DNA from 2 places in the Faecalibacterium sp. PGM34 genome. Region 2 is predicted to be linked to the other one. Evidence: predicted binding sites of a transcription regulator. Region 2 holds the regulator's gene; the other holds the start of a gene.

Region 1 (15,124 bases), 960 kb from region 2:
AAGGTACGAAATACGCCATCGGCATCTACATTTTGAAAAATCCCCTCTTTTGCAGAGCGCTCGTTGTCATAGTCGCGATATAAGTCGACTAGAACTTCAATTGGGACTTTTTTTGAGGAACGACGATAATCGTTGCTTTCTTTTATAGATAGAAACTCCATGTCAAGAATATCCCAAGCAGTCAATGTAACGGTTAGAATCTTTCTCTGACCATTGTGTATAACTGGAATAGTTACAGGCATTAAACACTCATTTTTTCTAAACATATCTATAGATTTTTCCGAAAGACAATAAATAAGTCCATCCGTTGGAATTTTCTTGATTTCAGAAATAAAATCCTTCATAAGGCACTCCATATTATTAAGCGATTTTCTTCTAATACAAAGTTTATAGCGGTCATTTCCATAAACATCACTCAATCTTTCTGTTTGCTTCCTCTTCCACCATCATAAATCGATCAAAATCGCTCTCATACAAACGGTCCTGCACGACACGATACTTCTCATATTCCGTTTCCGCATGAAGCTTCGCCTGTTCTGCGCTGATTTTTCCGGGACCGGTCATCAGCTCGTTGCCGTTGAACTCCAAAAAGCCGTCCAGACGCTTTGCCCAGTCCTCCATGCTCATGGGGATTTTCCGTTCTGCCTGCAATTCGGCATAATCCAGATAGAGCGACACGATGCGTTCCAGATAGTTCATTTCCTCTTTGCTCAGGTAGTTTTTGGCCACCGTCACATCTGCTTTCAGGATTTTTCCGTCCGGGGCATTCTCCCAAGTGGTAAGCCCCATGTGTTCCTTGTTGGCATCGGCCCGCTCATAGATCAGCTCTGCCGCCGTGTGGCGATGCACGGCATAGTGCATCTTGTTCTGGACGGTCTGGAAGAACAGCCGGGTCGTCTTGGCATCCTTGTCGTAATCGAACGCCGTAGCATACAGGTCTGTCACCTTCTGGTAGAACTTGCGCTCCGACAGGTGAATCTCCCGGATCTGCTGCAGTTGCCGCTCGAAGAATCCACCAGCGGGTTCATCATTTTTTAATTCTCCCGGACACAAAAATCGGCACCCGCTTTTCAGCGAGTGCCGATTTTGTTACCCTATAGTGCGCTTTGATTTTTGGCGTAAGTGGCGTAAGTTTGGCGTAAATCCGCTTTTGCGCGCTCCAAAAATCAAGGATTCATGCGGTTTTTGGGCAGTTATTAGTACATGCCGCCCATGTCACCGCCGGCAGGTGCGGCGGGAGCCGGGGGTTCCGGCAGGTCAGCCACAAGGCTCTCGGTGGTCAGCACCATCTCAGCGACGGAAGCTGCATTCTCCAGAGCGGAACGGGTGACCTTGGTCGGGTCCACGATGCCAGCGGCGATCATATCCTCGACAAAGACCTCGTTCTGGGCATCGAAGCCGTAGTTGGGCTTGTTGGCAGAGATGATCTTGTCGATGATGACACTGCCCTCCAGACCGGCGTTCTTGGCGATCTGGCGCAGAGGAGCCTCCAGAGCCTTCAGCACGATCTTGGCACCGGTGCGCTCGTCACCCTCCAGCGTGTCGCACAGAGCGCGCACAGCGGGGATAGCATTGATGGGAGCGGTACCGCCGCCGGCCACAACACCTTCCTGCACAGCTGCCTTAGTAGCGTTCAGGGCATCCTCAATGCGCAGCTTCTTATCCTTCATCTCGACTTCGGTAGCAGCACCGACCTTGATGACAGCCACGCCGCCGGCCAACTTAGCCAGACGCTCCTGCAGCTTCTCGCGGTCAAAGTCGCTGGTAGCGGCCTCGATCTGGCTGCGGATCTGGGCAATGCGGGCTGCAATAGCGTCCTTGTCGCCAGCGCCGCCCACGATGGTGGTGTTCTCCTTGGTCACCTTCACCTGACGGGCATGACCCAGCATCTGGACGGTTGCGTCCTTCAGCTCATAGCCCAGATCAGAGGAGATCACGGTGCCGCCGGTCAGGGTAGCGATATCCTGCAGCATCTCCTTGCGGCGGTCGCCGAAGCCGGGAGCCTTGACAGCCACGACGTTCAGGGTGCCGCGCAGACGGTTGACGATCAGGGTGGACAAAGCCTCGCCCTCGATATCCTCAGCCACGATCAGCAGCTTCATGCCATTCTGCATCACCTGCTCCAGCAGGGGCACCAGATCCTGAATGACGCTGATCTTCTTATCGGTGATCAGGATAGCAGCGTTGTCCAGATCAGCCACCATCTTGTCAGTATCGGTGACCATATAGGGGGTCAGGTAGCCGCGGTCGAACTGCATACCTTCCACGATCTCGTTGTAGGTCTCAGCGGTGGTCTTGTTCTCCTCGATGGTGATAACGCCGTCAGAGGTGACCTTCTCCATAGCCTCAGCGATCAGACGGCCGATCTCGGGATCACCGGCAGAGATGGTGCCGACGCGGGCGATATCGTTGCTGTCCTTCACCTTCTGGCTGTGTGCCTTGATGGTCTCCACAGCGGTGGTAACGGCCTTGCTCATGCCGCGGCGGATATCCATGGGATTTGCACCGGCGGTAACGTTCTTCATGCCCTCGTTGACCATGGCCTGTGCCAGCACGGTAGCGGTGGTGGTGCCATCGCCTGCGGCATCGTTGGTCTTGGTTGCGACCTCACGCACCAGCTGTGCGCCCATGTTCTCGAACTCGTCCTTCAGTTCGATCTCCTTTGCGATGGTCACGCCATCGTTAGTGATGACCGGTGCGCCGAACTTTTTGCCCAGCACCACGTTGCGGCCCTTGGGGCCGAGGGTGATCTTAACGGTGTTAGCCAGGGTATCAATACCGGCACACAGTGCCTTACGGGCGTCCTCGCCCTGCTTGATCTGCTTTGCCATAATACATCGCTCCTTTATAATATAAGCTCAATTGAAAAGGGAAAATCAGTTTCAGTCTTCCACAACAGCCAGAATGTCGCTCTGGCGCACGATGGTGCACTCTTCACCGTCCACCTTGACCTCGGTGCCGGAGTACTTGCTGGTGAGAACCTTGTCTCCGACCTTAACGGTCATCTTGACGTCCTTGCCGTCCACGACACCGCCGGGGCCAACTGCGATGACCTGTGCCACCTGCGGCTTCTCTTTTGCGCTGCCGGTCAGGATCAGGCCGCCCTTGGTGGTCTCCTCGACTTCAACAGTCTTAATGACAACACGGTCTGCAAGAGGAATAATTTTCATAATTCTTGCCCTCCAATTATATTGAATTTATTTGAAACTTTGTCGCGTCCTGCGGGGGCTTCGTGTGTGCTCCGCAGTGGTTTAGCACTCCTTTTCTCTGAGTGCTAAGTGTATTGTACTCATCTTGCCCTGAAAAATCAAGGGGTTTTGCAATTTTTCTTTGTTAAGAATTTATGACGGCCGCATATCACACCTTGCTACGCAAAAAAGACGCAGCCGCTGCACAATTTTTGCACAGCGGCTGCGTTCTGTTCCGATGGTAGGATCCACGGCAGCGCTCTTTACCTTACGCCTGCTTTTTTGGCGGTAAAGCGCTGGTAAGCGGGCTGCGGCAGCAGCACGCGGCCCGCCAGCGGCTGCACCTGTACCGACACCTGCTTGCAGGGGGCGCACTCGCCATCCACGGTGGCAATGATGGGTCCACGGCCATCTGCTGCCCGCAGACTGACCGATTTTGCGCGGCGGTAGATAAAGTAGGGCTTTGCAGCCTCGGTGAGCTGACCGTTTTGAAAGTGCTGGCCGTTTTTGTACAGCATCAGCAGCTTTGCAATGACCCGGCGGCTGACCTTGCGCACGATGAACACATCCAGCCAGCCATCATTCGGTCGTGCCTCCGGCCCAGCCATAAAGCCGCCGCCGTAGGCGCGGCCGTTGCACACTGCGCACATCAGGCAATCCACGGTCAGCACCTCGCCGTCAATGACGTACTCCACCCTGCGGCCGATATGCCCGCACAGCTGCTGGACGATGGACAGCGCATAGGCTGCTTCGCCGCCGCACAGCGGAATGCGCCGGAACTTGGGGATACCGTAGGCCACCTGTGCGTCCAGACCGGCGGCGCAGATGGTGGCAGAAAGCCCCAGACTGGTGCGCATCAGGTCGATGGGCACTACCCCACCGGCCAGCTGGGCGTCCAGATCCAGAAACTCTTCTTTTGTACCGTAGGTGCGCAGAAAGTCGTTACCGCTGCCATAGGGCAGGCAGCCCACGGCGGTCTTATCAAAGCCGTGCGCGCCGGTGAGCGCCTCGTTGAAGGTGCCGTCACCACCGGCGGTAAAAATGCGCAGCTCCACCCCCGCCTTCTGAGCGGCAGCGGCGGCAGCGCGGGACAGTTCCCGGGCGTGGCCTGCGTGGGTGGTGACGCGGATGGTGTAATCCTCCGGGGCAAGCCCGGCACCGGCAGCAGCCGCCGCGATCTGCTGCGGCAGGGTGCGGGTACAGTCGGCCTTTCCGGCTGCGGGGTTCAGAAGAAACAGCGTGTGCATCGGGGTCCTCCCTGTTATAACTCTATTTCCTCTATAATAGTCGAAAACCGTTCCGGTTGCAAGCAAAAACGCTATTTTGCTATTTTCTTATAGGGTTACGGTCTCATCCTCTCGCAAAACGATGCTGCCATCGGCGGCGCAGTCTGCCGTCCAGTGCTGCCCTACGCAGGCAGTTCCGGCGGCAATACGGTTTGCAAGCGCCTGCTCCACTGCCCTGTCCACCTGACGGCGCAGCTCCCGCGCACCGTAGGCCGATTGCGCCCGGGCAGCCAGTGCCGCACCCACCTGCGGGGTGTGGCGCAGACGGTAGCCGCTGCGGGCGGCGCGCTGCTCCAGCTGGCAGAGCATTTTTTCTGCAATGGCGCAAAGGTTTTCCTCTGCCAATGGACGGAACACGATCACTTCGTCCAGCCGCCCCAGCAGCTCTGGCCGGAACCACTTTTTGGCCTCCTCCACGGCCTGTGCGGACTGCTTTTCAAACACTGCCTCTGCCCCGGCGGCAAAGCCCAGCGGCGCGTTCTGCCCCGCCAAAAACCGTGCGCCCAAGTTGGAGGTGAGCAGCACGATGGTGTTGCGGAAATCTGCCTTGCGCCCCATGGCATCGGTCAGCTGGCCGTCCTCCAAAATTTGCAACAGAATATTCTGGATATCCGGGTGTGCCTTTTCGATCTCGTCAAACAGCACCACGCTGTACGGGCGGCGGCGCACAGCCTCGGTCAGCTGCCCGCCCTCGTCGTGGCCAAGGTAGCCCGGCGGCGCACCCAGCAGCCGGGCGGCGGTGTGCTGCTCCTGATACTCCGACATATCAAATTTGAGCAGCGCCTTCTCGCTGCCGAACCAGCTGACCGCCAGTGCCCGCGCCAGTGCAGTCTTGCCCACGCCGGTAGGGCCTAAAAACAACATGGCACCGATGGGACGCCCCGGCTCGCCCAGACCGGTGCGGCTGCGCCGGATAGCTCCCGCCACCGCAGCCACTGCCCGTTGCTGGCCGACGATCTCCGCGTTCAGGCGGCTTTCCAGCTTGTCCAGACGCTCCCGCTCCTGCTCGCCCACCCGCTGGGCGGGCACGCCGCTGGCCGCTGCCACCACCCGGGCGATATCCTCCGGGCTGAGCACCGGCTGGGTGCGCTGCTCCTTTTCGGCTAGGATGCGCGCCGCCGCACAGGCTTCGTCCACAAGGTCGATGGCCTTGTCCGGCAGGCAGCGCCCGGGCAGATACCGCACCGAAAGCTCCACCGCCGCCTGCAAAGTCTGGGGCGGCAGGCGCACGTTATGGTATCGCTCGTAGCGGGGCGCAAGGCCGTTGAGGATCTCCACCGCCTGTGCGGGGGTAGGCTCCTCCACCTGCACCCTGCCAAAGCGGCGTTCCAGCGCGGCATCCTTCTGGATATGGGTGCGGAACTCCTGATTGGTGGTGGCGCCGATGAGTTGCAGCTCGCCCCGGGCAAGCACCGGCTTTAAGATGCTGGCGGCGTCGATAGCGCCCTCGGCGGCACCGGCACCCACGATGGTGTGGAACTCGTCGATGAACAGGATGGCGGTGCCGTCCCGCACCAGCTCTTCCAGCAGGTTTTTCAGTCGCTCCTCAAAATCGCCCCGGTACTTGGTGCCCGCCACCAAGCTTGCCATGTCCAGCGCCAGCAGCCGCCGCCCTTGCAGCGCTCTGGGCACCTGCCCGGCGGCAATGCGCAGCGCCAGACCCTCAGCCAGCGCCGTTTTTCCCACGCCCGGCTCGCCGATCAGACAGGGGTCGTTTTTCTGGCGGCGGCACAGGATCTCCACCATGCGGTCCAGCTCTGCTTCCCGGCAGAATACCGGGTCCAGCTCCCCTTCGGCGGCGCGGCGGGTCAAATCGCGGCAATATTTATCGCTGGCGCGGCTGCCCCGGGGAATGCTTGCCGACACCCGGGGCTGGGCGGGCAGCACGAACTGTCCGCTCAACTGGCGGCACTCCCGCACCGCCTCGGTGAGCGAAAGCCCCATCTCCGCCAGCAGCAGCCCGGCGGCGCAGCCGTCATCTTCCAGCATGGCGCAGAGCAGGTGCTCCGGCTCTGCCCGGCTGACGTGGGCGTTCTGCGCCCCAATGAGTGCGTAGTCCATGGTGCGGCGCAGGTCCGGTGCCATGGCCTGCCGGTTCAGCCGCTGTGCCGGGGCGCTGCGGCGCTGCGCCAGTTGGCGGCGCACCTCCGGCTCGGTGATGTTTTTCCGGGTGAGGAACTGCGCCGCAGCGCCCTGCTGCCGCAGCATTGCCAGCAAAAGGTGGCTGGTATCCGCCTGCTCACAGCCCAGATCCCCCGCCAGCTGCACCGCCTGCTGCAACAGCCGCGCCGCCGGGCGCGAAAAGCCCCGGTAGCCGCCCATACCCAGATTTTCCCAAATGCCCATGTGTCTGCTCCTTGCTGCATATAAAATCGTCTGCACTGGAAGTATAGCCCCAAAGGCGCAGAAAAAATCAGTCGTTTGTGTCGGGCGGCAGAAAAGTAAAAACCGATCCGCAGCGGTTGCCGGGGCGCGGGTGCGTCCGGCTGCTGCGGATCAGTTTTTGAGATTTTATCTTGCGGGGAACGTTATCAGAACGAACCGCCACCGCCGCCGTGGGTAGTGCCGCTGGAGGAGGTGTGGGTGGAGCTGCCGCCGGAATCGTTGGAGCTGGACTCCTTCGGCCGCTCGGTGCGGTGCACGTCACGGTACAGATACAGATCCCGCTGGTTGGTCAGCTTCATGCTGCCCTGCCGCACATAGCTGGTTGCATCCTGCTGCGGTGCTACGCTCTTGAGCTGACTCTTCATCACGCCGGTCACGATGAGTGCTGTCACCAGACCAATGACCAGTGCCAGACCCAGATACATAATAGAGAGGGGCTCATGCGGCATATTGTCTACATCGTAGGGGTGGCCTTCGCGGGCAGCGGTAACGTATGTGTCCGTCCACTGGATAAAGGTGCGGAAGGCAGCGGCATAATCGCCGTCTGCCATGTCGGGGGTCATCTGCTCGCCAAGGTACTGGATACCGGCATCCGTAAAGGCGGTAATGCCGTAGCCGCGGGTGGAGATATGCCATTTGCGGTCGCCTATGCTTACCAGCAGCAGCACGCCGTCCCGGTTTTCACCGTAGCCGAACTGGCAGTAGTCATAGGTGTCATCGGCGTATTTCTCCATGCTGGTGTAGCCCTCGTCTTCCAGCGAGTCGATGGTGGCAACGACCACATCAAAGCTCTGACGGACGCTCAGTTCCTCCAGCGAAGCTTCCAGCTCGTTGTCCTCATCCTCGGTCAGGACTTCTGCGCTGTCGTTCATACGGTAATACAGGTCAGCAAAGCCGTCTGCGGCAAAGGCCGGTACAGCCAGCGCCAGCAAAAGCACCAGTGCGGCCAGCGCAGCACAGAGGGAGCGCAGTCGGGTAGCAGTGTTTTTCATCTTCCGTCCCTCCTTTACAGAATCCCGGCCAGCCACAGCAGCCACATCACCGCATAGGATGCGGCACCAACGGCTGCGGTAAGGCCCAGCGTCCACTTGCGGGCGGCGGCCTTATCTACCGGCAGGTCACCCACGAACTTACCCGTCTGGCCATTCATGGCAAAAATGTAGTTGTTGCCGCGCCAGCTGGTGCTCAGCAGCCAGACCGGGAACAGGGCATATTTTGCCTTGCCGCCGTGCAGCTGGATGCTGCTGTTCTCCATTTTCACGGAGTCGTAGCCGGTAACGGTCTGGGTAAAGGCGTCCTCGGTGGACTGACGAACGCGCTCGTTGGCGCGCTGGATGCTCTTTTGGGCATCTACATCGTACTTATCGGCCACATAGCCCGCCAGATACGCCGTATTGAAGGGCACGGCGTCCTGCATGGCAAAGGGCTCGATAGATTCCATCAGGTCATCTGCCATCTTGGAGGAGCCGTCCACCGGAACTGCGTCAAAGCCCAGCACGCCGTCCCGGCGCACAGAGTAGTAGCTGGTCTCGGTATAATCGTAGTCGTCATCCGACCAAAAGCGGGTGCGGGTGGCGGTAAAGCGCAGCTGGGCGTCGGCATCGCTGTCGTACAGCCAGAAAGGCACATACACGCCCTTGATCTCGTCGATATGGTTCTGGCTGCGGAACACCTTGGGCAGCAGGGTCTTGCCCTTGAGGTGCTCCTGCAATTTGGCCTTGGCGGCCTTTTTGTCCAGCTTGAAGGGGATGATGAGGTCGGGGCGCAGGTCTCCGGCAAACTGTCCGGTCAGAACGATGGGGTTGCCGCAGAAGGGGCAGGCGGAGGCAGCCATGGTGTCGTCGCCCACGATCTCGCCGCCGCAGCTCTTACAGACGTAAGTATGCAGACCGGCGGTCTCGCCCTCTGCCCAGCTGCCGCCGGGGGTGGCCCAGTTCATCTCGCTGGGCTTTTGGTCTTTCAGGTCCTCATCGTAGCCCTTCAGCGTGTCCACCTCAAACTCGGTGTCGCAGTAGGGGCATTTCATCTTCTGGGTGGTGCTGTCAAATTTGATGGCACCATCACAGCAGGGGCACTTATATTCCAGCATTCCTGCCATAGCGTTTCCTCCTATTATAACTGCGGGGCAGGAGCGGCTTTTTTCTTTCCTGCCCCGCAGTGTGTTCAGTTATTGTGCAGCGGGCTGTGCGCCGGGCTTAGCTGCGGTCATTGTCGTCAAAGGGGTCGCCGCACTCCGGGCAGAACTTGGGCGGGTGTGCGGGGTCGGCCGGTTCCCAGCCGCACTTGTCGCACTTATACTTGGGGGTACCGGCGGGCTTGGGTTTGCCGCACTCGGAGCAGAACTTGCCCTTGTTCACTGCACCGCAGCTGCAAATCCAGCCTTCTGCTGCCGCCGGGCGGGGCTTGCCGCACTCCGGGCAGAATTTGCCGGTAACGGTAGCACCGCAGCTGCAAGTCCAGCTGTCGGCAGCGGGCTTCGGCTCCGGCTTTTTGCTGCCGCATTCCGGGCAGAACTTGCCGGTAACGGTAGCGCCGCAGCTGCACTTCCAGCTGTCGGCGGCAGAAGTCTGCTGCTGAGGTGCTGCGGGCTGCTGACCCATGGCAAACAGGTTCTGGGCGTTCATGCCGCCCATGCCGCCTGCACCGGCTGCCATGCCCATGCCCATAAAGCCGGTCATAGCACCGGCGGTGTTCCCGGCGGCGGTCTTCATGGCATCGATCTGGCCGCCCACCAGACGAGCTGCGGCGGTGGTGGGGTCGGTGGTCATGGCGTTCTCTTCCCACTCGGTGATCTTCTTCTGCTGCTCCTCCGGGATGGACAGAGAATTGATGTTGAAGGAGAATACCTCAATGCCGCGCTTCTTGCGCCAGACATTGGACAGCTGCTCGTTCAGGGCGTCCGAGATCTCCAGCGTGTGGGCAGGGATCTCGTAATACTGCACCTTGTTGGCGGAAAGAGTGGCCAGAGCAGGCTGCAAAGCGTTCATCAGCTCGCTCTTCAGGCGGGGAGCCAGCTCCGAGGCATCGTACTGGTTGGAGACGTTGCTGCACACGTTGGTGTAGAACAGCAGCGGGTCGCAGATGCGGTAGGTAAAGCTGCCGTTGCAGCGCAGATTGACCGAGAGCTTATAGCCCCGCTCCTCGCTGACCACCACCCGGAACGGGATGGGCGTTGCGGTGCCGTACAGGATCTCGCCCAGCTCCTTGGTGTTGATGTAGTACACGCGCTGATCCTTGCCGGTGTCGCCGCCGTAGGTAAAGCGCTTGGCTACGGTCTGGAAGGTAGCAGCCAGACTATCGCCGAAGTTGCCGGTGAACACGCTGGGCTCGGTGGATGCGTCAAAGGTGAATTCGCCCGGCTCGGCGCACACCTCCACCACCTTGCCCTGCTCCACGATGAGCATACACTGACCGTCTGCCACGGCGATGCCGCTGCCGTTGGTGATAATGTTGTCCTCGCCGTTGTTGGAGCTGCGGCGGGAGGTGCGCTTCTGACCCTTGACCATCAGCACGTCTTTGTCCAGAGAATCGCAATAGAAAAATTCCTTCCACTGGTCTGCAAGCGTTCCACCCAGTGCGCCCATACCTGCTTTGATCAAACCCATAGTAATTTCCTCCTGTACATTTTATTGTTTTGCTTTCTTCTTTTTTATCAAGCAGAACGATTTCATTCGCGAAAAGCTTCTGCCTGCTCAGGGGTAAGGGTAAGACAATTGATACCATAATCATACAGCAATAAAGCGCTGAGCGCAAGGTATTTCTAACCGTTGCCGCCTGCCTTTGCAGCTTCTTTCACAAAAAAGAACACCGGAGCGTCCATAGAAGCTCCGGTGTTCCGAAATCATTATTTGCCTGTCCCCTGCCGCAAACGGCTCAGAACCGCCGCCATGTATCCGGCATGAACAGCACCAGCATGGGGAAGATCTCCAGACGACCGGCCAGCATATCGAAAATCAGCACCAGCTTTGCGGGGTCTGCAAAGCAGCCGAAGTTCTGCATAGGGCCTACCTTGACAAGACCCGGGCCGATGTTGTTCAGGGTAGCCGCCACGGCGGTAAAGTTCGTTGCCATATCAAAGCCGTTCAGGCTGATAAGGAAGAAGGAGCCCGCAAAAATAAAGATATACGCCGCCACAAACACATTAGTGGTGCGGATGGTCTCGTGGTTGATGAGTTTGCCGTCCATGCGGGCGGGCGCTACCACCTGCGGGTGCAGGGCGGTCTTGAGCTCCTTGGCCAGGGTCTTACCCAGAATGAGGAAACGGCTCACCTTGATGCCGCCGCCGGTGCTGCCCGCACAGGCACCAATAAACATGAGCATGACCAGAATCTCTTTGGAGAGGGTCGGCCACAGGTCAAAGTCACAGCTGGAGAAGCCGGTGGTGGTGATGATGGAGCCCACCTGAAAAGCGGCCTGCCGCAGCGCCTCGCCAAAGCTGTTGTACATACTATAAATATTGGCAGTGATAATGCCCACTGCCACTGCGATGACCACAAAGTAGCCCCGCACCTCCTCGCTGGCAGCAGCGCGGCGGAACTTGCGCATGAGCAGCAGGAAGTAGGCGTTGAAGTTGACGCCGAACAGGATCATTAAGATGGTCACGACCCACTGGATGTAGGGCGAAAAGCTGGCAAAGCTGTCGTTGCGGAAGCCGAAACCGCCGGTGCCCGCCGTACCAAAGGCGGTGAGCATGGCTTCGAACAGGGGCATTCCGCCAAGCAGCAGGAACACCAGTTCCAGCATGGTAAGGGCAAAGTAGATGCCGTACAGAATTTTAGCGGTGGACTGCACCTTGGGCACCAGCTTGTCCACCTGCGGGCCGGGGCTTTCCGCCTTCATCAGGTTGACGTGAGAGCCGCCGGTCAGCGGCAGCAGCGAGAGCAGAAACACCAGGACACCCATGCCGCCGATCCAGTGGGTAAAACTGCGCCAGAACAGAATACCGTTGGGCAGCCCCTCCACGGCAGGCAGGATGCTGGCACCGGTGGTGGTAAAGCCGGAGACCGTCTCAAACAGGGCATCCACAGGGTTCGGGATGCAGCCGGTGAGCACAAAGGGCACCGCGCCCATCACCGAGATGAACACCCAGCACAGCGAGGTAGCCGCAAAGCCTTCGCGCATATAGAACACCTTACTGCGGGGCTTGATGGTGTGCAGGGCGTAGCCGATGCCGGCGCTGACGGCAGCTGTGAGCAGAAACACACCCAGCACCATCCACTCGCCATACACTAAGCTGGCGGCGGCGGGCAGCAGCAGCAGTGCGCCCTCGATCATCAGCACATAGCCCAGCAGACGGAAAACGATCGCATAATTCATAGTCCGCCTCCGTCAGTGCTCCACGATATCGCGCAGGTCGTGCAGACCATGCTCCAGCGTGACCACGATGACGTTGTCGCCCACCTGGATCTGGTCGCCGCCGCGGGGGATCAAAATCTTGCTGCCGCGGGTAATGCAGCACAGCAGCAGGTTCTTTTTCAGGTGCAGCTGGCTCAGGGGCACACCGGTAGCAGCGCTCTCCTCGTGCACTGTAAATTCCAGCGCCTCCACGCGGTCGTCAAGAATGCGGTACAGGGTCTTGATGTTGCTGCCCGCCTCGTTTTGCAGGGCACGGACGTACTGCACGATGTAGTCACAGGTCATGTACTTGGGGTAGACCACGCTGCCCAGATCCAGCCCGGCCAGAATATCGTCAAATTCCAGACGGTTGACCTTGGTCACCAGCTTGCCGTTGGAGTGCTTTTTGGCAAACAGGGTCAGCAGCACGTTCTCTTCGTCGATGTTGGTCAGCGCCACAAAGGCCTCGGTAGATTCCAGACCCTCGGAAAGCAGAAACTCGCGGTTGGAGCCGTCCTCATTTAAAATCTGCGCACCGGGCAGCTGCTCTGCCAGTTCTACGCAGCGGGCTGCATCCCGCTCCACGATACGCACCCGCACATGGTTTTCCAGCAGCTCCTGACTGAGGTAGTAGGCAATGGCACCGCCGCCCACGATCAGGGCGTTGCGCACCGGCTGCACCGGCAGATGCAGCTGCTGGAAGAAGGCGTGCGCCTTTTCCTGCGTGGCAAGGAAGGTGACCTGATCGCCCTTTTGCAGCACGAAGTTACCGTTGGGGATGATGACCCCTCCCTCACGCTCCACCGCGCACACCAGAATATCGCTCTTGAGCCGGGTGGGAATCTCGCGAATGGCTATGCCGTCCAGTGCATCGGGCAGCGCAAACTTGATCAGCCGCACACGGCCGTCCGCAAAGGTATCGATCTTGCTGGCACCGGGGAACCGCAGCAGATGGGAGATCTCCTTTGCCGCTGCCATTTCCGGGTTGATGATGGCGGAAATGCCGATCTGCTTCTTGATAAAGTCCAGCTCATGGCTGTAAGACGGGTTGCGCACACGGGCAATGCCGTGGCAGTGACCCGCCTTTTTGGCAAACATGCAGCAAAGCAGGTTCAGTTCGTCCGAGCCGGTGACCGCGATGAACACGTCCGCATCCTCAATGCCCGCCTCGGACAGGGTGGTGATGGACGAGCCATTGCCCACGATGCCCAGCACGTCGTAGCTTTCGGTCAGGTGCTCCACGCGCGCTTTGTTGGTGTCCACCACAGTCACGTTGTGGCCTTCCTCGCTGAGCTGGCGTGCCAGAGCCGTACCTACCTTGCCGCCGCCCACCAGAATGATCTTCATAACAAGTCCTTTCTCCTTTGGCAGCCCCTTTTCCCGGGGCATACAAGTACAGTATAGTATACCATATCCCGCCGCAAAGTTCTACCGTTTGTCCCGCAAATACAGCGATTTGCTTAAAAAGCGGCAGTTCCTTTGCGCAAAGGGCCAATTTGCAGCGTGGAAACGCAAAAAGGGGCTGCCGCACAGCTTTTGTGCAGCAACCCCTTGGAGGTTCTATAAGATTCAGTACCGCTCTACGCCGTCCTTGGTGACAAGGGCGTACACCAGCGGGGCTTCCTCCGGCTTTTCCGCGCCGTACACAAGGCCGCTGCGGTACTCGGCGGCGGCAGCTTCAAACTTGTCCGCTGCGCCGTAAAAAGTAGCAAGGCTTTCGCCCTTATGGACATAGTCGCCGCGCTTTTTGTGCAGGGTGATACCGGCGGCAAAGTCCAGCGGGTCACCCTTTTTCTGGCGGCCTGCGCCCAGCAGCACACTGGCAGAGCCGATCTTTTCGGCATCGTTTGCCACAATGTAGCCGTCCTGCTCGGCCAGCAGCTCATAGCTGGCGGCGGGCTGTGCAAACAGGCTGTAATCATCCAGTACCCGGATGTCGCCGCCCTGTGCGGCAAACATTTCCTTGCACTTGGCAAAGGCAGAACCGTCCGCAATTGCAGCCTCGGCCATAGCGCGGCAGTGGGCGGCATCGCCCTTGCCTGCCAGCACCAGCATGTTGGCTGCCAATTGCAGGCACACCTCGGTCAGGTCTGCCGGGCCGTGGCCTTTGAGCACGTCCATGCTCTCCATCACTTCCAGACTGTTGCCGATGTTGTGCCCCAACGGGGTGTCCATATCGGTGATCATGGCGGCTACCCGGCGGCCATGGTGGGTACCGATGGCAACCATCAGCTGCGCCAGCTCAATGCTCTGGTCCACGGTTTTCATAAAGGCACCGGTGCCGGTGGTGACGTCCAGCAGAATGGCGTCTGAGCCGGAGGCCAGCTTTTTGGACATGATGCTGGAGGCAATCAGCGGAATACAGCTGACGGTGGCGGTAACGTCCCGCAGGGCGTACATTCTTTTATCTGCCACCGCAATGCCCTCGCTCTGACCGATGACCGACAGGCCGATCCGGTTCACCTGTGCAAAAAATTCCTCCTGAGAGAGGGCGGTCTTTGTGCCGGGCACGCTCTCCATCTTATCAATGGTGCCGCCGGTGTGTCCCAGACCCCGGCCGCTCATTTTGGCGATCTTCACCCCGCAGGCCGCCACGATGGGCGCGATGACCAGCGTGGTCTTATCGCCCACACCGCCGGTGGAGTGCTTGTCCACCTTGATGCCCGGAATGGGCGAAAGGTCTACCATCACGCCGCTGTGCGCCATTACATCGGTCAGCTCGGCGGTCTCCTCGTTGGTCATGCCGCGCAGGTACACGGCCATCATCCATGCGGCCATCTGGTAGTCGGTCACATCCCCGCAGACAAAGCCGTTGACAATGGCCTCCAGTTCCTCCCGGGTGTGGGTGCCGCCATCCCGCTTTTTTGCGATCAGATCATAAATACGCATCGTTTTACGCTCCTGTTCTTATTGCTTTTGGGGCGTTTTATG
Region 2 (15,124 bases):
GAGCTGTCAAAACCGTCAGGTTTTGACTGAGGGAGTTCGTTCCAAACCCCGCCCGTGAAAAGGCAAATCTGGAAAATCCGCAGATTTTCCAGATTTGCGAAATTATAAATAATTTTTCCGCTGAATATGGCTAGAGCGCAGCGGAAGCCATTCTAAATCGTCTCACTCGCCGACAACAGCGGCGGCGCGGGGATGCCGTGCAGCTTGCGGGCAAGGTAGTTCTGGGTGATGCGCACCACCGTACCGGACAGCGCTATTACGCCGATGAGGTTCGGCAGCATCATCAGGCCGTTGAAGGTGTCGGAAAGCATCCATGCAAGGTCCAGCCGCATCACCGCGCCCACCGGCATCAGCGCCACGAACAGCACCCGGTAAAATGCCCCTGCTCCCGCGCCGAAGAGATATTCCACGGCCTTGCAGCCGTAGCAGCTCCAGCCAAGGGTGGTGGAGTAGGCGAACAGCAGCACACACACCGCAATGAGCTTTGACCCCAGCGTGCCGAAAACGGCGTCAAAGGCCTGCCCTACCAGCGCACTGCCCGCCGACCCGGCGGCGATGCGCCCAGTGTCCAGATCCACAAAGCCGGAGGTCAGCACCACCAGCGCCGTCAGGGTGCACACCACCATGGTGTCCGCAAACACTTCAAAAATGCCCCACATGCCCTGCTGTACCGGCTCTTTTACGTTGGAAGCCGCGTGCACCATCACTGAGGAGCCAAGCCCCGCTTCGTTGGAAAAAGCGCCCCGCTTGAAGCCCCAAGTGACCGCCCGGGACAGCCCATAGCCTACGATGCCCCCACCGGCGGCACGCAGCCCGAATGCCCCCTTCACGATAGCGGCAAGCGCCGCCGGGACGGCGGTGATGTGCACCCCCACCACGGTGAGCGCACCCACGATGTACAGCAGCGCCATGGCCGGGACAAGCCTTTCCGCCACAGCAGCCACCCGCTTGAGCCCGCCCAGCAAAATCACCGCCGACACTGCCGCCAGCACCGCGCCGGTGGCAGCTTCCGGCACATCGAAAGCCGCCCGCAGATTGCCCGCGATGGAATTGAGCTGGCTCAGGTTGCCGATGCCAAAGCTTGCCAGCGCACAAAACGCAGCAAACAGCACCGCCAGCACCCGCCCCGGCTTGCCGCCAAGGCCGTCCCGCAGGTAGTACATTGGCCCGCCGCGCCAGCCGCCCGCCGGGTCTTTGCGGCGGTAGTAGATGCCCAGCACGTTCTCCGCGTAGCTGGTCATCATGCCCAGCAGCGCCATGACCCACATCCAGAACACCGCGCCCGCCCCGCCGGAAAGGATGGCGGTGGCCACCCCCACAAGGTTGCCGGTGCCAATGGTGGAAGCCAGCGCGGTGCACAGGCTTTGGAACTGGCTGATGGCCTGTTCCTCGCGGGCGGTATGGGCGGTGACGCTCTGGTCGGTCAGGATCGCACCAAGGGTGTGCCGCATCCAGTAGCCCCACCGCCGCAGCTGAAAGCCCCCGGTGCGCACCGTCAGCAGCAGCCCGGTGCCGAAGAGCAGCCCCAGCCCTACCGGCCCCCACACGATGCCGTTCAAAGCCTCGATTCCCCGCATGAACCGTTCTGGCATCTCATCCCCCCCCCTTTACCGTATCCTATGCAGCGCCATTACTCCTCATGCGGTGCGGAGGGCTTTTCGGGATCGGGGACGGGAAGGGGTTCCAGCGTCAGCCAGAAATCCTCCTGCTCCTCGTGGTCTTTTTCGTTGGGGGTATTTGTTTTATCCATGCAGCATCCCTGCCTTTCTGCATAAAGGGTCGCCCGTTGGGTCATGCTTTATGCACAAAAAGGAGGCAGAGCCATGAAACACGCAAAACGCAGCGGCTGGCGTCCCTTCTGGGCGGCGCTGTGCGCCGCCCTGCTGGTGCTGCTGCCGCTGGTGGGCGGCACAGTGCTGCTCAGCCGCGCCCAGCTGCGCAGCAGCCTGCGGCAGGCTGCAAAAAGCCAGAGCGGGGTGCCCATCCGTCTGCCCAAGGCTGCCGACCGGTGCACCGTGCTGCTGTGCGTGGCAGACGAGACCCCGGGCTTTGTGCTGGCCTACCTGAACGCCGGGCAGAACTGCATTCATCTGCTGGCGGTGCCCGCCGCGCTGGAAGTGCCCTTTGGGGGCAAAACTGTCCCCCTTGCGGACTGCTACGCCGCCGCAGGTCCCGCCCGCTGCCGGGAGGCACTGGGCGAGGTGTTCGCCCTGCCGGAGGATACCGACTATCTTGCCATCGCCCCGGCAGTGCTGACAAAGCTGGCGGCGCGGTACGGCGCAGTGCGGGTGGGCTTTACCGGGGCGCTCACCCCGGAGCAGCTGGCGCGGTACGGCAAAGGCACCGGGGTGCAGGGCATCTCTGCCGCCGACGCCCACAGCTTTTTGGCGGCGCTGGATGCCGACACTGCTCTTTCGCCCCGGCGCAGCGCCGCCGCCCGGGCGGCGGTGTGGGATGCCTTTTTCCGGCAGGCACTGGAGCTGCTGCCCACCACCCTGCCGCAGGGTCTGCGGGAGGTGAGCAGCAGTCTGCTGACCAGCCTGACCGCCGTGGACCTTGCTACACTGGAGCGCACGCTGGAATTTTTAGCCACCAGCGCCGAGCCGGTGGATATCACCGCCGACGCCCTGCCCGGGGACTGGTCGGGCGGGCATTATACGGTGTCTGATGCCTCCCGGGCGGCGGTGCAGAGCTTTTTCAACCTCTCCCCGGCGGCGGGGCAGTCCGCGTCCGGCAGCGAGCCGTAACCCAGCACCAGCGTCCCGGCGGCAGAGTGCGCCGTGCCGGTCAGGTCGTAGTCGCTCAGCAGGGAACAGCGCACCCCGTACTGCCGGGCAGCTGCCCGCAGGGCAGCGTCCGGCGGCGGGTCTTTCAGCTGTGCCAACAGGTGCAGGCCGGTGTGCAGCCCCGCAAGGGTCAGCTCCTCCGGCGCAAAGGAGGCGCGCAGCGCCGCCGCCAGTGCATCCCGGCGGGCTTTGTAGGCGGTGCGCTCCCGCGCTAAGTGCCGGGTAAAATACCCCCCGGTGATAAAGCGCGCCAGCGTCTGCTGCTCAAACCGCCCCACCGTGCCGGAATAGAGCCGGTATTTTTCCTGCCACGCGCCCAGCAGCTGCCGGGGCAGCACCATATAGGCAATGCGGATGCCCGGGGCAAGGCTGCGGGAGCAGGTGGACAGGTACACCACCGGGCCGTCTGCGCCCGCCATGCCCTGCAAACTGGGCAGCGGGCGGGTATCAAAGCGGAACTCGGAGTCGTAGTCGTCCTCTATGATGTACCGCCGCCCCGGGGCGCGGGCTGCCCAGTGCAGCAGCTCGGCCCGGCGTCCGGCGGGCATGGTGACCCCGGTGGGGAACTGGTGGCTGGGGGTAACGTAGCACACCGCCGCATCGCTGGCAGAAAGAGCCGTCAGCGACAGCCCGTCCGCGTCCACCGGCAGGCAGCGGCAGGGCACGCCGTTGTTTTCCAGTACCTGCCGGGCGCGGGGGTAGCCGGGGGTCTCCACGGCAGCAGGGCCGGGCAGCAGCGGTGCCAGCAGCCCCAGCAGATATTCCAGCCCTGCACCCACCACCAGCTGCTCCGGGTCGCACTGCACGCCCCGGTACTCGGCCAGATACCCTGCCAGCGCCTGCCGCAGGGCGGCATCGCCCCGGGCATCCCCGGGGGTGAGCAGCTCCGGCGCGGAGTAGAGCAGTTCCTTTTGCAGCCGCGCCCATGTGCGGAAGGGGAACAGCCCCGGGTCCACGCCCCGGGTGGACAGGTCGAACTGCACCGGCGGGGCAGCAGCGGCGGGGGGCGCTGCCGCCGGCGCAGAGGGCGCGGCGGGCGGCTGCACCCCCTGCGGCAGGGCAAGATACTCCTGCACCGTGAAGCCGCTGCGCTCCCGGGCGGTCAGGTAGCCCTCTGCCGCCAGCATCTGGTAGGCGGTGTCCACCGTGTTCACCGAGACCGACAGCTCTGCCGCCAGCCGCCGCTTGCCGGGCATCCGGGTGCCCGCCGTCAGAGTGCCTGCCCGCATCTCGGCGGCAAGGCTGCGGTAGAGCTGCTCGTACAGCGGCACCGCCGAGGCCGGGTCCAGTGCCGTGGTCAGATGTACCATAGAATGTCCCTCCCATCTGGGCATTTTGTCAAACTGACCCCATAAAAAAACTTTATTCTGGGTATTTTCATAGGGTCAGTTCTGCGTATAATAGGAGCATACCCGCCGGACACCCAAATGTCAAGTAGTTTTGTGGGGTTATCGGCGTGATTGGAGGGAAAGTATCATGTCTACTACTGCAATGTGGCTGCTGCTGGCAGTCGTCGTCATCCTGATCCTGTTTTTCAGTGTGCTGTACAAGCGCCGCTTTACGGTGCACGAGCTGGCGCTTACCGGCGTGATGGCTGCGCTGAGCTTAGTGGCCTACCTGTTCTTCCGCATCCCGTTCTACGGCGGCTCCTCGTTCCATCTGGGCAACACCTTTACCGCCCTGACGGCGCTGCTGCTGGACGGCGTGTCCGGCGGTCTGGCGGGTGCCATCGGTCTGGCACTGGCAGATATCCTTGCCGGTGACCCGGGCTACGCCATTACCACCTTCGTGCTCAAGTTCATCATCGGCATCACCTGCGGTGCCGTGGCACATAAGGTGTTCAAGCTGCGGGATCAGGATCGTCACAGCGCCGGGTATCTGGTCAAGGTGATCGTTTCTGCGGGTTCCGGCCTGTTGCTGAACGTGTTCACCGACCCCTTCCTTGGCTACTTCCGCAACGTGTACATCTTTGGTCAGGACTACACCGTGGCACAGGCGCTGACCAAGATCGCCGGCGGCGTGACCTTTGTGAATAGTGTGGCTTCCACTGCCTGCGCCGTGGTGCTGTATCTGGCACTGCGCCCTGCACTGGAGCGTGCAAAGCTGCTTTCCAAGGGCGAGAATAAGGCCGCCTGATTTAGATAAAAAAGGGACGAGGAAAAGCCCGCGGGCTTTTCCTCGTCCCTTTTTTATTACCGTTTTCGGCTGCAAAGGTGCTTTGCGGCGTCCCGCCCGGCGGCAAGGCCGCTGCCGAACGCCCAGTGCAGGTTGAAGCCGCCGCAGCTGCCGGCGCAGTCCAGCGTTTCGCCCACAAAGTACAGCCCCGGACAGCCCTTGAACTGGAAGGTCGGTTCCACCTCGGTCAGGGCAAGCCCGCCGCCGGTGGTCTGCGCCTGCCGCCAGCCGCAGGGGGTAAGCCCCTCGAACCGCCAGTGCTTGGCGGTGTGGGCAAGCTTCTGCCAGCTGCCTGCGGGCAGGGCGCGGGGGGCGGCGTCCGGCAGGGCGGCGGCAGCCCAGAGGGCGCGGCCCAGCTTGCCGTGCAAAAGCCCCAGCCAGAACGCTGCCGCCGTGTCCTCGGCAAGCAGCGGCGCACGCGCCGCAAACAGGGCGGCAAGCTCTGTCTCCGGCACAGCGGGGAACAAATCAAGTTCCACCGCCGGGTGCTTCGGGCTGCGCCCGGGGGCAAGCAGGCCGGACAGCTGCATGATGCAGATGCCGGAAAGCCCGTAGTCGGTAAACTGCACTTCGCCCATTTCTTCAGCCAATACCCGGTCGCCGTCCAGCAGCCGGGCAGCGGCCTTGGCGCGGATACCCGCAAGGCTCTTGTTCGGCTTTGCGCATTGCAGGGCGGTCAGGCAGGGGTAGAGCGGGCGCATCTGCCCGCCGCAGTCGGCGGCAAAGCGGGTGCCGAAGCCGTCCGTGCCGAACTGCGGCCCGGCGGCGCCGCCCATGGCGCAGATAACGGCATCTGCCCGCAGGCTTTCGGTGCCGCCCTCGGCGTTCGTAAACTGCACGGCGTAGCCGCCCTTGCTCTGCCGCAGGGTGCATACCGTGCAGCCGGTGCGCAGCTGTACGTTATGCCGCTGCAAATGCAGCTCCAGCAGCGCCAGCACGTCTGCCGCCTGATTGGAATAGGGGTACACCCGCCCGGCTTCATCGGTGCGGGTGTACAGCCCCAGCTGCTCAAACCACGCCAGCGGCGCGGCGGCATCCACCGCCACCAGCAAGGGCCGCAGCGCGGCGGGGTCGGCGGTGAAGTACTTTTCCGGCGCGATGGCGGTGTTGTCCAGATTGCAGCGGCCGTTGCCGGTAGCCAGCAGCTTTTTGCCCGCCTTGGGGTTGCGCTCCAGCACTGTGACGCGGGCAGCGGGCGCGGCCTGTGCAGCCGCCAGCGCAGCGGCCAGTCCGGCGGCACCGCCGCCCAGAATAAGGATGTGTGCCATGCGGACACCTGCTTTCTTTGGGTTTATTCCTATTTATTGTAGCAGAACCCCGCCCGGAACGCAATGCGGCGGGCAAAGCAAAAAATCCGCTGCCGGTATAATTTGCCGCCGCTGACAGATACTACATACAAAGGAAACTGCAAGGAGGGCAAAATAATGAAAGCAACCGGTATCGTGCGCCGCATCGACGAGCTTGGCAGGGTGGTGATCCCCAAGGAGATCCGCCGCACCCAGCGCATCCGGCGGGGCGACCCGCTGGAGATCTTTACCACCGGCGACGGGGAGGTGATCTTTAAAAAGTATTCGCCCATGGGCGAGGTGAACGCCCTTGCCGCCCAGCTGGCCGAGGTGCTCAGCCGCCAGTTTGCGCTGACCGCCTTTGTGTGCGACAGGGACCGCATTCTGGCGGTCAGCGGCAGCGGGCGGCGGGAGCTGACCGACCGCAGCATCAGCCAGCCGCTGGAAAAGCTGATGGAAGCCCGCAAGCCCTACCAGAGCCCCGGCGCACCGGAAAAGACCCTGCTGCCCTGTGAGGGTACACCCCGGGTGCTGCTATGCGCCGCACCGGTGCTGACGGGCGGGGACGTGACCGGCGCGGTGGGCTTACTGACCGAGGACCGCACCGCCTGCCCGGAGGACGCCCAGTGCAAGGCGGTGGCGGTGGCAGCGGCCTTTCTGGCAAAGCAGATGGAGGAATAAGGCGGGACGATCTGGAATGCGCACCGCGCTGCTTTGCGCATAAAAAGCGGAAAGAATATTTTTATTGGTAGTTCCGAAACGCCTGCGGGCGTTTCGGAACTACTTTTTCACGGAAGGGGGCTCGCCCTCTCCGTCTGCTCCCGCTGGTCGCATCCACACTCCCCCTTTTGTCGCTGCGCGACATCTTCCCCCGGAGCGGGGGAAGACTTTCCTCAAAGGGAGAGGCAAGAGCACTGCCGGAAACTTTTTCATTATGCCTAATACTTTAGTGTCGAACCTTACGGCTTGGCTCTCCCTTTGGGAGAGCTGGCGCGGGAGCGCCTGAGAGGGCGCACACCCCCCTTTATGACAGAATTATGAATCTTTATAAACATTTTTGCAAAGCACTTGACAGCAGGGCAAAAACGATTATAATGGTCTTAGCACTCAGGAACAAGGAGTGCTAAACAAACAAAAGCGATACAAAAAGGAGGCAGGCGCTATGACGATGGATGCACGCAAGCAACGGGTCTTGCAGGCGATCGTGGCGCTGTATGGCCTTGAGGGCGAGCCGGTGGGCAGCAGCGTGCTGGCAAACTACTTTGATATGGCAGTGTCCAGCGCAACGCTGCGCAACGAGATGGCGGCGCTGACAAAGCTGGGCCTGCTGGAGCAGCCCCACACCAGCGCAGGGCGTGTGCCCAGCGCCAAGGGCTACCGGTATTATCTGGATAATCTGCTGACCGATGATCAGCCGCTGGACCGCGTTACCCGCGCCCGGGTGGATGCGGTGTTCGCCAGCCTTGACCACGAGCCGGAAAAGCTGGCACAGGGCGCTGCCAAGGCGCTGGCCGCCATCAGCGGCTGCACCGCCGCCGTCAGCACCCCCTGCGCCGAGGATCTGTGCATCGCCCATTACGAGGTGGTGCAGGTGGGCCGCAGCGCAGCTGCTGTGCTGGCTGTGACCACCGCCGGTTACGTCCGCACCCGGGTGGCGCGGGTACGCACCGGGCTTTCCCGGGAAAATGCAGCTGCCCTTGCGGCGCTGCTCAACCGCAACCTTACCTTTGTGGCACCGGTGGATCTTTCCACCCGGATGCTCAGCGAGCTGTGCAGCCAGATCGCACCGGAGCTTGTGCCGGTGGTCAGCGCCGCAGCCGCAATTTTGCAGGACAGCGTAAAGCCCCATGTATTTCTGGGCGGCGAGCAGCACCTGCTGGACTGGCCGCAGCTGGATGGCCGGGTGGGTGATATCCTTACCCTGCTGAATGACGAGGAACAGGCCGCAAGCCTGATCGCACCCCCGGAAAACCGCAGCGAAAGCGTGCTGCTGGGCGAGGATCTGGAACCGCAGATCCCCGGGCTGTGCATCGTGAGCGACCGGTATCTGGTAGGCGGCGGGCTGTGGGGCTCCATTGCCCTGATCGGCCCCACCCGGATGCCCTTCCAGAAGCTGATGCCCCTGCTGCACGAGTTTGCAGACCAGCTGGGCGAGGGCATGAGCGGCAAACGAAAAGACACCCCGCAGGCTGCCGTACCACGGCGGACTGTGATCTATAAGGAGGATCTGGAATGAGCGAAGAAGCAAAGAACACGGTGCCCGAGACCGAGCAGCCGGAAACTGCCCCCGAGGAAAAGACCGCTGCCGCAGCGCCCGAACAGGCTGCTGCCGAAGCTGACACCGAAGAGGACAAGAAGAAGGACGGCGGCTGGTTCAACAAGAAGGCCCGGGAGATGGAAGCCGTTAAGGCAAAGCTGGATGCAGCGGAAAAGAACGCCGCACAGGCCAAGGATCAGCTGCTGCGCATGGCTGCCGAGTACGACAACTACCGCAAGCGCTCCACCCGCGAGGCCGACCAGAAGTTTGGCGACGGTGTTTCCCACGCAGTGGAAAAGATCATCCCCATTCTGGATACGCTGGACATGGCAGCCAACGCCCCCACCACCGATGAGAATTACAAAAAGGGCGTGGTCATGACGCTGGATAAGGCGGCAAAGGCACTGGAAGCCCTCCATGTGGAGGAGATCGAGGTGCTGGGCAAGCCCTTTGACCCCAACCTTATGAGTGCTGTGCAGCAGATCCCCGCCCCGGACGGGCAGGAGAGCGGCACGGTGGTCACCGTTTTCCAGAAGGGTTACAAGCTGGGTGACAAGATCATCCGCCATGCAACCGTTGTGGTGGCCGAATAAACAAGCCGAACCTCCCGCAAGGGAGTTTGCAATAACATCCGCTTGACATCATCATAAGCATCATATAAACAAGATTTGTTTTTTCGAGAGGAGACTTCATTATGAGTAAGATTATTGGTATCGACCTTGGTACTACCAACAGCTGCGTAGCTGTTATGGAGGGCGGCGAGCCTGTTGTTATCGCCAACTCTGAGGGCGCCCGCACCACCCCGTCCGTTGTCGGCTTCACCAAGACCGGCGACCGTCTGGTAGGTCAGGTTGCAAAGCGTCAGGCTATCACCAACCCCGACAACACCGTTTCTTCCATCAAGCGTCAGATGGGCACCGACCACAAGGTGACCCTGAACGGCAAGGAGTACACTCCCCAGCAGGTCAGCGCTATGATCCTGCAGAAGCTGAAGGCTGACGCCGAGGCTTATCTGGGCGAGACCGTCACCGAGGCTGTCATCACTGTGCCTGCCTACTTCAACGACAGCCAGCGTCAGGCCACCAAGGACGCAGGCACCATTGCCGGCCTGAACGTCCGCCGTATCATCAACGAGCCCACCGCAGCTGCTTTGGCTTACGGTGTGGATAAAGAGGACGACCAGAAGGTCATGGTCTACGATCTGGGCGGCGGCACCTTCGATGTGTCCATCATTGAGATGGGCGACGGCGTTACCGAGGTTCTGGCCACCAACGGCGATACCCATCTGGGCGGCGATGACTTCGACCAGCGCATCATCGACTGGATGGCAGACGCCTTCCAGACCGAGAACGGCATCGACCTGCGCAAGGACAAGATGGCTGCACAGCGCTTGAAGGAAGCTGCCGAGAAGGCTAAGATCGAGCTGTCCAGCGCAATGAGCAGCCAGATCAACCTGCCCTTCATCACCGCCGATGCTACCGGCCCCAAGCACCTGGATATGACCCTGACCCGCGCAAAGTTCAACGAGCTGACCGCTGATCTGGTGGATCGTACCATGACCCCCGTGCGCAAGGCTCTGCAGGATGCAGGTCTGCGCGCTTCCGACCTGAAGAAGGTCCTGATGGTCGGTGGTTCCACCCGTATCCCCGCTGTCTACGATGCAGTGAAGAAGGAACTGAACTGCGAGCCCTTCAAGGGCATCAACCCCGATGAGTGCGTGGCTGTCGGTGCTGCTATTCAGGGCGGCGTTCTGAACGGCGAGAAGAAGGGTCTGCTGCTGCTGGATGTCACCCCGCTGAGCCTCGGCATTGAGACGCTGGGCGGCGTGTGCACCAAGATCATCGACCGCAACACCACCATCCCCACCCACAAGAGCCAGGTGTTCTCCACCGCAGCCGACAACCAGCCCTCTGTTGAGGTCAACGTGCTGCAGGGCGAGCGTGAGTTTGCCCGCGACAACAAGAGTCTGGGTGTGTTCCATCTGGACGGCATTGCTCCGGCTCCCCGTGGCGTGCCTCAGATCGAAGTTACCTTCGATATCGATGCCAACGGCATCGTGAAGGTCAGCGCTAAGGATCTGGGCACCGGCAAGGAGCAGAACATCACCATCACTGCTTCTACCAATATGTCCAAGGAGGACATCGACAAGGCTGTGAAGGAAGCTGAGCAGTTTGCTGCCGACGATAAGAAGAAGCGTGAAGAGGTCGATATCCGCAACGGTGCCGACCAGATGGTGTTCCAGACCGAGAAGATGCTGAAGGAGAACGGCGACAAGCTGCCCGCAGACGTGAAGAGCGATGCCGAGGCAAAGCTTGCTGACCTCAAGACCGCTGTCCAGTCCGGCAACGTGGACGACATCAAGGCAAAGCAGGAAGCCCTGAGCCAGGTGTTCGAGAAGATGTATCAGGCAGCCGCTGCCGCACAGCAGGCCGCCGGTGCACAGCCCGGTGCTGACGCAGGCGCAGCCAATGAAAAGCCCAACGATGACGGCGTTGTGGATGCCGACTTCAAGGAAGTCTAAGTCTGACACAAAGCGCTGCGTCCGGCCAAACCGGCGGGCACACGCGCAATAGAGCAAAAGCCGCTCCGGTTTAGGCCGGGGCGGCTCTTGCTGGTTTATAGAGTGAGGAACCGACCGGGGCGTTACCCGGGGAGGGCGTTCCCGGAGAGGTGAGTGGATATGGCACAGGAAAAGCGTGATTATTACGAAGTGCTGGGGGTATCCAAGGGCGCAAGCGATGCCGAGATCAAAAAGGCATACCGCAAGCTTGCCATGAAGTACCACCCGGACTATAACCCCGGCGATAAGGACGCCGAGGCAAAGTTCAAGGAGATCAACGAGGCAAACGAGGTGCTTTCGGACCCGAAAAAGCGCCAGCTGTACGACCAGTACGGCTTTGCCGGTGTTGACCCCACCTACGCAGCACAGAACGGCGGCGGCCCCGGCGGCTTTGGCGGTTTTGGCGGCGACGGTGTGGACTTGGGCGACATCTTTGGCGATATCTTCGGCGGTGGCTTTGGCGGCTTCGGCGGCTCGTCCCGTCAGGCAAACCCCAACGCCCCCCGCAAGGGTCAGGACATCCGGGTGCGCATCACCCTGAGCTTTGACGAGGCCGTGCACGGCTGCAAGAAGAACATTACCATCACCCGCCAGCAGGAGTGCACCGAGTGCCACGGCAGCGGCTGTGCCGCCGGCAGCAGCCCCGAGACCTGCCCGGACTGCGGCGGCCGCGGCTTTGTCATCCGCCAGCAGCGCACCCCCTTTGGCGTGATGCAGACCCAGCAGCCCTGCTCCCGCTGCGGCGGCAAGGGCAAGCTGGTAAAGAACCCCTGCAAGGTCTGCCACGGCAGCGGCAAGGTGGCTACCAAAAAGACGCTGGAGGTGTCCATCCCCATGGGCATCGACGACGACCAGAGCTTTGCACTGCGCGGCATGGGCGATGCCGGTACCAACGGCGGCCCCGCCGGTGATGTGATCGTCATGGTCACTGTGCGTCCCAGCGAGGTGTTCCAGCGCGATGGCTACGATGTGTGGGTCACTGTGCCCATCACTTACAGTCAGGCTGTGCTGGGCGACAGCGTCACTGTACCCTCCATTGACGGCAAGGTGGAGTACACCGTGCCCGAGGGCACCCAGAGCGGCACCACCTTCCGCCTGCGCGGCAAGGGCATCCAGTACCTGAATGGCCGCGGCCGCGGCGATATGTACGTCAAGTGCGAGGTGGAGATCCCCAAAAAGCTGAACAAGGCGCAGCGCGATGCCCTGAAGAAATTCGAGGGCACTTTGAAGGAAGAAAACTACGAAAAGCGTAAGGGCTTCTTCAAAAAGCTGAAGGATATGTTCAACGCATAAGGTATGAAATCCCCTGAGCTGCCGGGAACAGCAGTTCAGGGGATTTTTGTTTTTGTTGAAAATCAACACAGAATCGAGTATAATATAACTGATGATTCGGGACGTCGCATTTGGAAAAGAGGTTTATATGGCAAGGTTTATACCGTTTATTCTGAAAACAGATGATGAACAGAAAATAGGTGTGAGGATCACACGCATGAAAAAAGCAGATGCGGCACAGACGGAAAAAGAGCCTGTATGGCAGACGAGTTGGATGTCTGCCTATATCCAGAAGGATGCTTTTGAAAAGTATGCGTTAAAAACAACGGATGGCGAATTGGTTGCACTGGCAGCGTATGAAATACTGGAAAATGATGTGATGGTGCACATCACCTATATTGAAAGCCAGCCGGAAAGCAACCCGACAATTGTTGGTCATTCCAAAAGATATCAGGGAATCGGACGGGTCTTGATTGCCTACGGCATCAAGCTGTCGATCGATCATGGATGTGGCGGGACGGTCACATTTGAAGCAAAGGTTCCGGAATTGGCAGAACACTATATCCGGGATTATGGCGCGTGCCCACTGCCGAGTTTTGGCGGAGCGCCGCGTTATGAACTGTCTGGCGAGGCGGCTATGAATATCTTTGTGACGTATTTGAAGTGAGGTGTTTTCGATGGATGCAAAAGAGTATTTCCAGCGTGACCCGGAACGGGAGGCGTTTTATCGCACGTTTTATCAGATTTGTCGCCGCTTCAATGTTACATGGTCTACGGCAACGCCGGAGGTCAGAGCCTTTGTGGAGGAAGCGACCCGTGTGACCTACGAACAGGAGAAAGCACAGCGCAGCGGTCTTTCGCCCAATACAGTAAAACCATTTTTTGGAGACACCGCTTGCTGAAAAACAGGCACGATATCCGGGTTGATTGTATTATAAAAAAGCCAAACGGCGGTACGTTCCATCGGAGCGTGCCGCCGTTTTTTGCGTGTGAACCCTACAAAAACAGCGGAGGCGCTGCCCTTTCGGGCAGCGCCTCCGCCTGCTTTGTTCTTTGGTGTACTCCGAGCCGGTCTTATGAGATAAGATGGATCAGAGCAGGATGACTGCTGCATTGATGATCAGGCCGACACCGGTAGCGGTGGAGCTGATCATGTAAGCGGTGCAGGCGATGTCACGGATGGCGTTGGCAGTGCTCTTCTCCATATCGGCAGACAGAGCGTCCAGACCGGTCTCAATCCAGGTGTTGGGGTTCTTACGGCGGTAATCGCGGACAGCGGTCAGACCCTTGAACCAGCCGTACGGGGGAATCAGCCAGCACAGCAGAGCCTCAGACATGGTAGCATTGGCGCCGCCTTCGGTGTAGGTCATTTCCTCAGTGGACAGGACATTGTAGTACGCGGGCATCATCATTTTTTCCATAATAACACTCCTTTTGAAACAAAGCTATCCAAAACGGTGCACCCAAAAACGCACCGTTTTATCTGATTAAAAAGGTCAGCGCACGATCAGCAGAACGGCGCTCAGGGGAGCCAGTGCCACCACCATGGTGGTGGAGACCGCATCCCGCACAAAGTTGCTGGCGGATTTGCCCATATCAGCGGCAAGGGCATCGGTGGCGCGGCCCAGCACGGTAAAGAAGTTGCCGTCCTTGTTGCCGTCCTGCTGCAGCCAAGTGCGTGCCTGCTTGATGCCCCAGATATAGCTGGAAGCCAGCACCACAGCACCTACCACCGTTGCGGCAGTGGTGGCGATCCCGGCAGCATCATCCACTGCGCCGCCGCCGGTGGTATAGGTCATTTCTTCGTTGGAAAGTACCGCATAATCTGCGGGATAATTCATCTTTTTCATCATCAATACTCCTTTGTCAAGGGGAAATGCCGCATTGCATCCCGATTCCCCGGCGTCCATACCCAAGGCCGATAGAGCATTGTTCTCTATATGGCCATTCTACAACAGTGGTCGGGTTTTATCAAGGGGTTTTGGTACATCTGTGCAAAAACTGGCGGGACGCATGAAATTGCAGCTATAAATTTGTGAAAATAGACTGCAATAATTTGGGCTTTTGGCTGTTTAGCCTGTTACCCCGGCGCGGTAGAGGTAGGGGTCGCTCTTGAAGCTGTCAAAATTGTACAGCACAAGGATCTGGTCGTAGCTGTTATCGGCGATCAGCTTGTCCAAGCCGTAGTTGTAGTTGCGGAAATCCACCACGTCAATGTCGGCGTAGTTGGCGGTCAGGTAGGGCACAAAGCAGTTGGCGTAGCTGTCCTTGATGACAAGGATGCGCCCGCTGCCGTTGCCCTGCACCCGGCTTAAACCATTGTTGCCGTGCAGGAACATGGCGTATTTGTCGTAGACGGAAAGCTTCTCCGTGTCGTACAGGCCGGTGGTCTGCCCCTCGGTGGGCTGGCCTGCCGCCGTCACGTTCCATACCGTCAGGGCGTTGTCAAGGTCGTAGTAGGTGATCACGTCCGGCACGGCGTTCCATGTGCGCGCCTTGGCGTAGTGGGTGCCGTAAAAGTTATCGGCGGTCAGCGCGGTGTGTGCGGCGGTGTCAAAGGGGGTAAGGCCAAGGGTCTGGCACAGCTGGCTGTACGCGTAGTAGGCGCCAAGGCTCGTCCAGTGGTGGTCGGTGCGGTAATAAATATACTCGCTCTTGTGGGCGGTAAGGGTCTGGCGCACGTCCACAAAATTCCCGCCCGCTGCCTGCACCGCAGCGGAAAGCTGGTCAAGGTAGCCGTCCTCGTCCAGCAAAGGAGCGTTTGCGGGCACGTTCTCCTTGTAGATAT

What was found. The regulator HrcA, encoded in region 2, represses chaperone genes, less so after heat shock. The targets are predictions, from matches to a motif close to TGTTAGCACTCNNNNNNNNNGAGTGCTAACA.
Region 1: a site for HrcA is predicted at 3,250-3,280, ahead of ACXPUX_RS08140 (co-chaperone GroES). Genes of this name have one in related genera too.

The regions. Positions count from the first base shown of each region.
Region 1 is NZ_CM136898.1:1,742,119-1,757,242, reverse strand. Features, by position in the region: gene ACXPUX_RS08155 (hypothetical protein) at 1-344, opposite strand, end outside; partial or broken gene rhuM (RhuM family protein) at 412-1,044, opposite strand; gene groL (chaperonin GroEL) at 1,197-2,831, opposite strand; gene ACXPUX_RS08140 (co-chaperone GroES) at 2,883-3,170, opposite strand; gene ACXPUX_RS08135 (diacylglycerol/lipid kinase family protein) at 3,452-4,435, opposite strand; gene ACXPUX_RS08130 (ATP-dependent Clp protease ATP-binding subunit) at 4,523-6,820, opposite strand; gene ACXPUX_RS08125 (TPM domain-containing protein) at 7,006-7,851, opposite strand; gene ACXPUX_RS08120 (TFIIB-type zinc ribbon-containing protein) at 7,866-8,957, opposite strand; gene ACXPUX_RS08115 (SPFH domain-containing protein) at 9,055-10,464, opposite strand; gene ACXPUX_RS08110 (TrkH family potassium uptake protein) at 10,733-12,175, opposite strand; gene trkA (Trk system potassium transporter TrkA) at 12,188-13,540, opposite strand; gene ACXPUX_RS08100 (thymidine phosphorylase) at 13,763-15,082, opposite strand; gene ACXPUX_RS08095 (phosphopentomutase) at 15,120-15,124, opposite strand, start outside.
Region 2 is NZ_CM136898.1:777,157-792,280, forward strand. Features, by position in the region: gene ACXPUX_RS03710 (alanine/glycine:cation symporter family protein) at 153-1,592, opposite strand; gene ACXPUX_RS03715 (hypothetical protein) at 1,824-2,747, shown strand; gene pdxR (MocR-like pyridoxine biosynthesis transcription factor PdxR) at 2,654-4,096, opposite strand; gene ACXPUX_RS03725 (ECF transporter S component) at 4,263-4,922, shown strand; gene ACXPUX_RS03730 (aminoacetone oxidase family FAD-binding enzyme) at 4,979-6,229, opposite strand; gene ACXPUX_RS03735 (stage V sporulation T C-terminal domain-containing protein) at 6,386-6,928, shown strand; gene hrcA (heat-inducible transcriptional repressor HrcA) at 7,410-8,483, shown strand; gene ACXPUX_RS03745 (nucleotide exchange factor GrpE) at 8,480-9,097, shown strand; gene dnaK (molecular chaperone DnaK) at 9,199-11,025, shown strand; gene dnaJ (molecular chaperone DnaJ) at 11,185-12,357, shown strand; gene ACXPUX_RS03760 (hypothetical protein) at 12,485-13,003, shown strand; gene ACXPUX_RS03765 (hypothetical protein) at 13,014-13,238, shown strand; gene ACXPUX_RS03770 (hypothetical protein) at 13,428-13,757, opposite strand; gene ACXPUX_RS03775 (hypothetical protein) at 13,833-14,186, opposite strand; gene ACXPUX_RS03780 (DHHW family protein) at 14,409-15,124, opposite strand, start outside.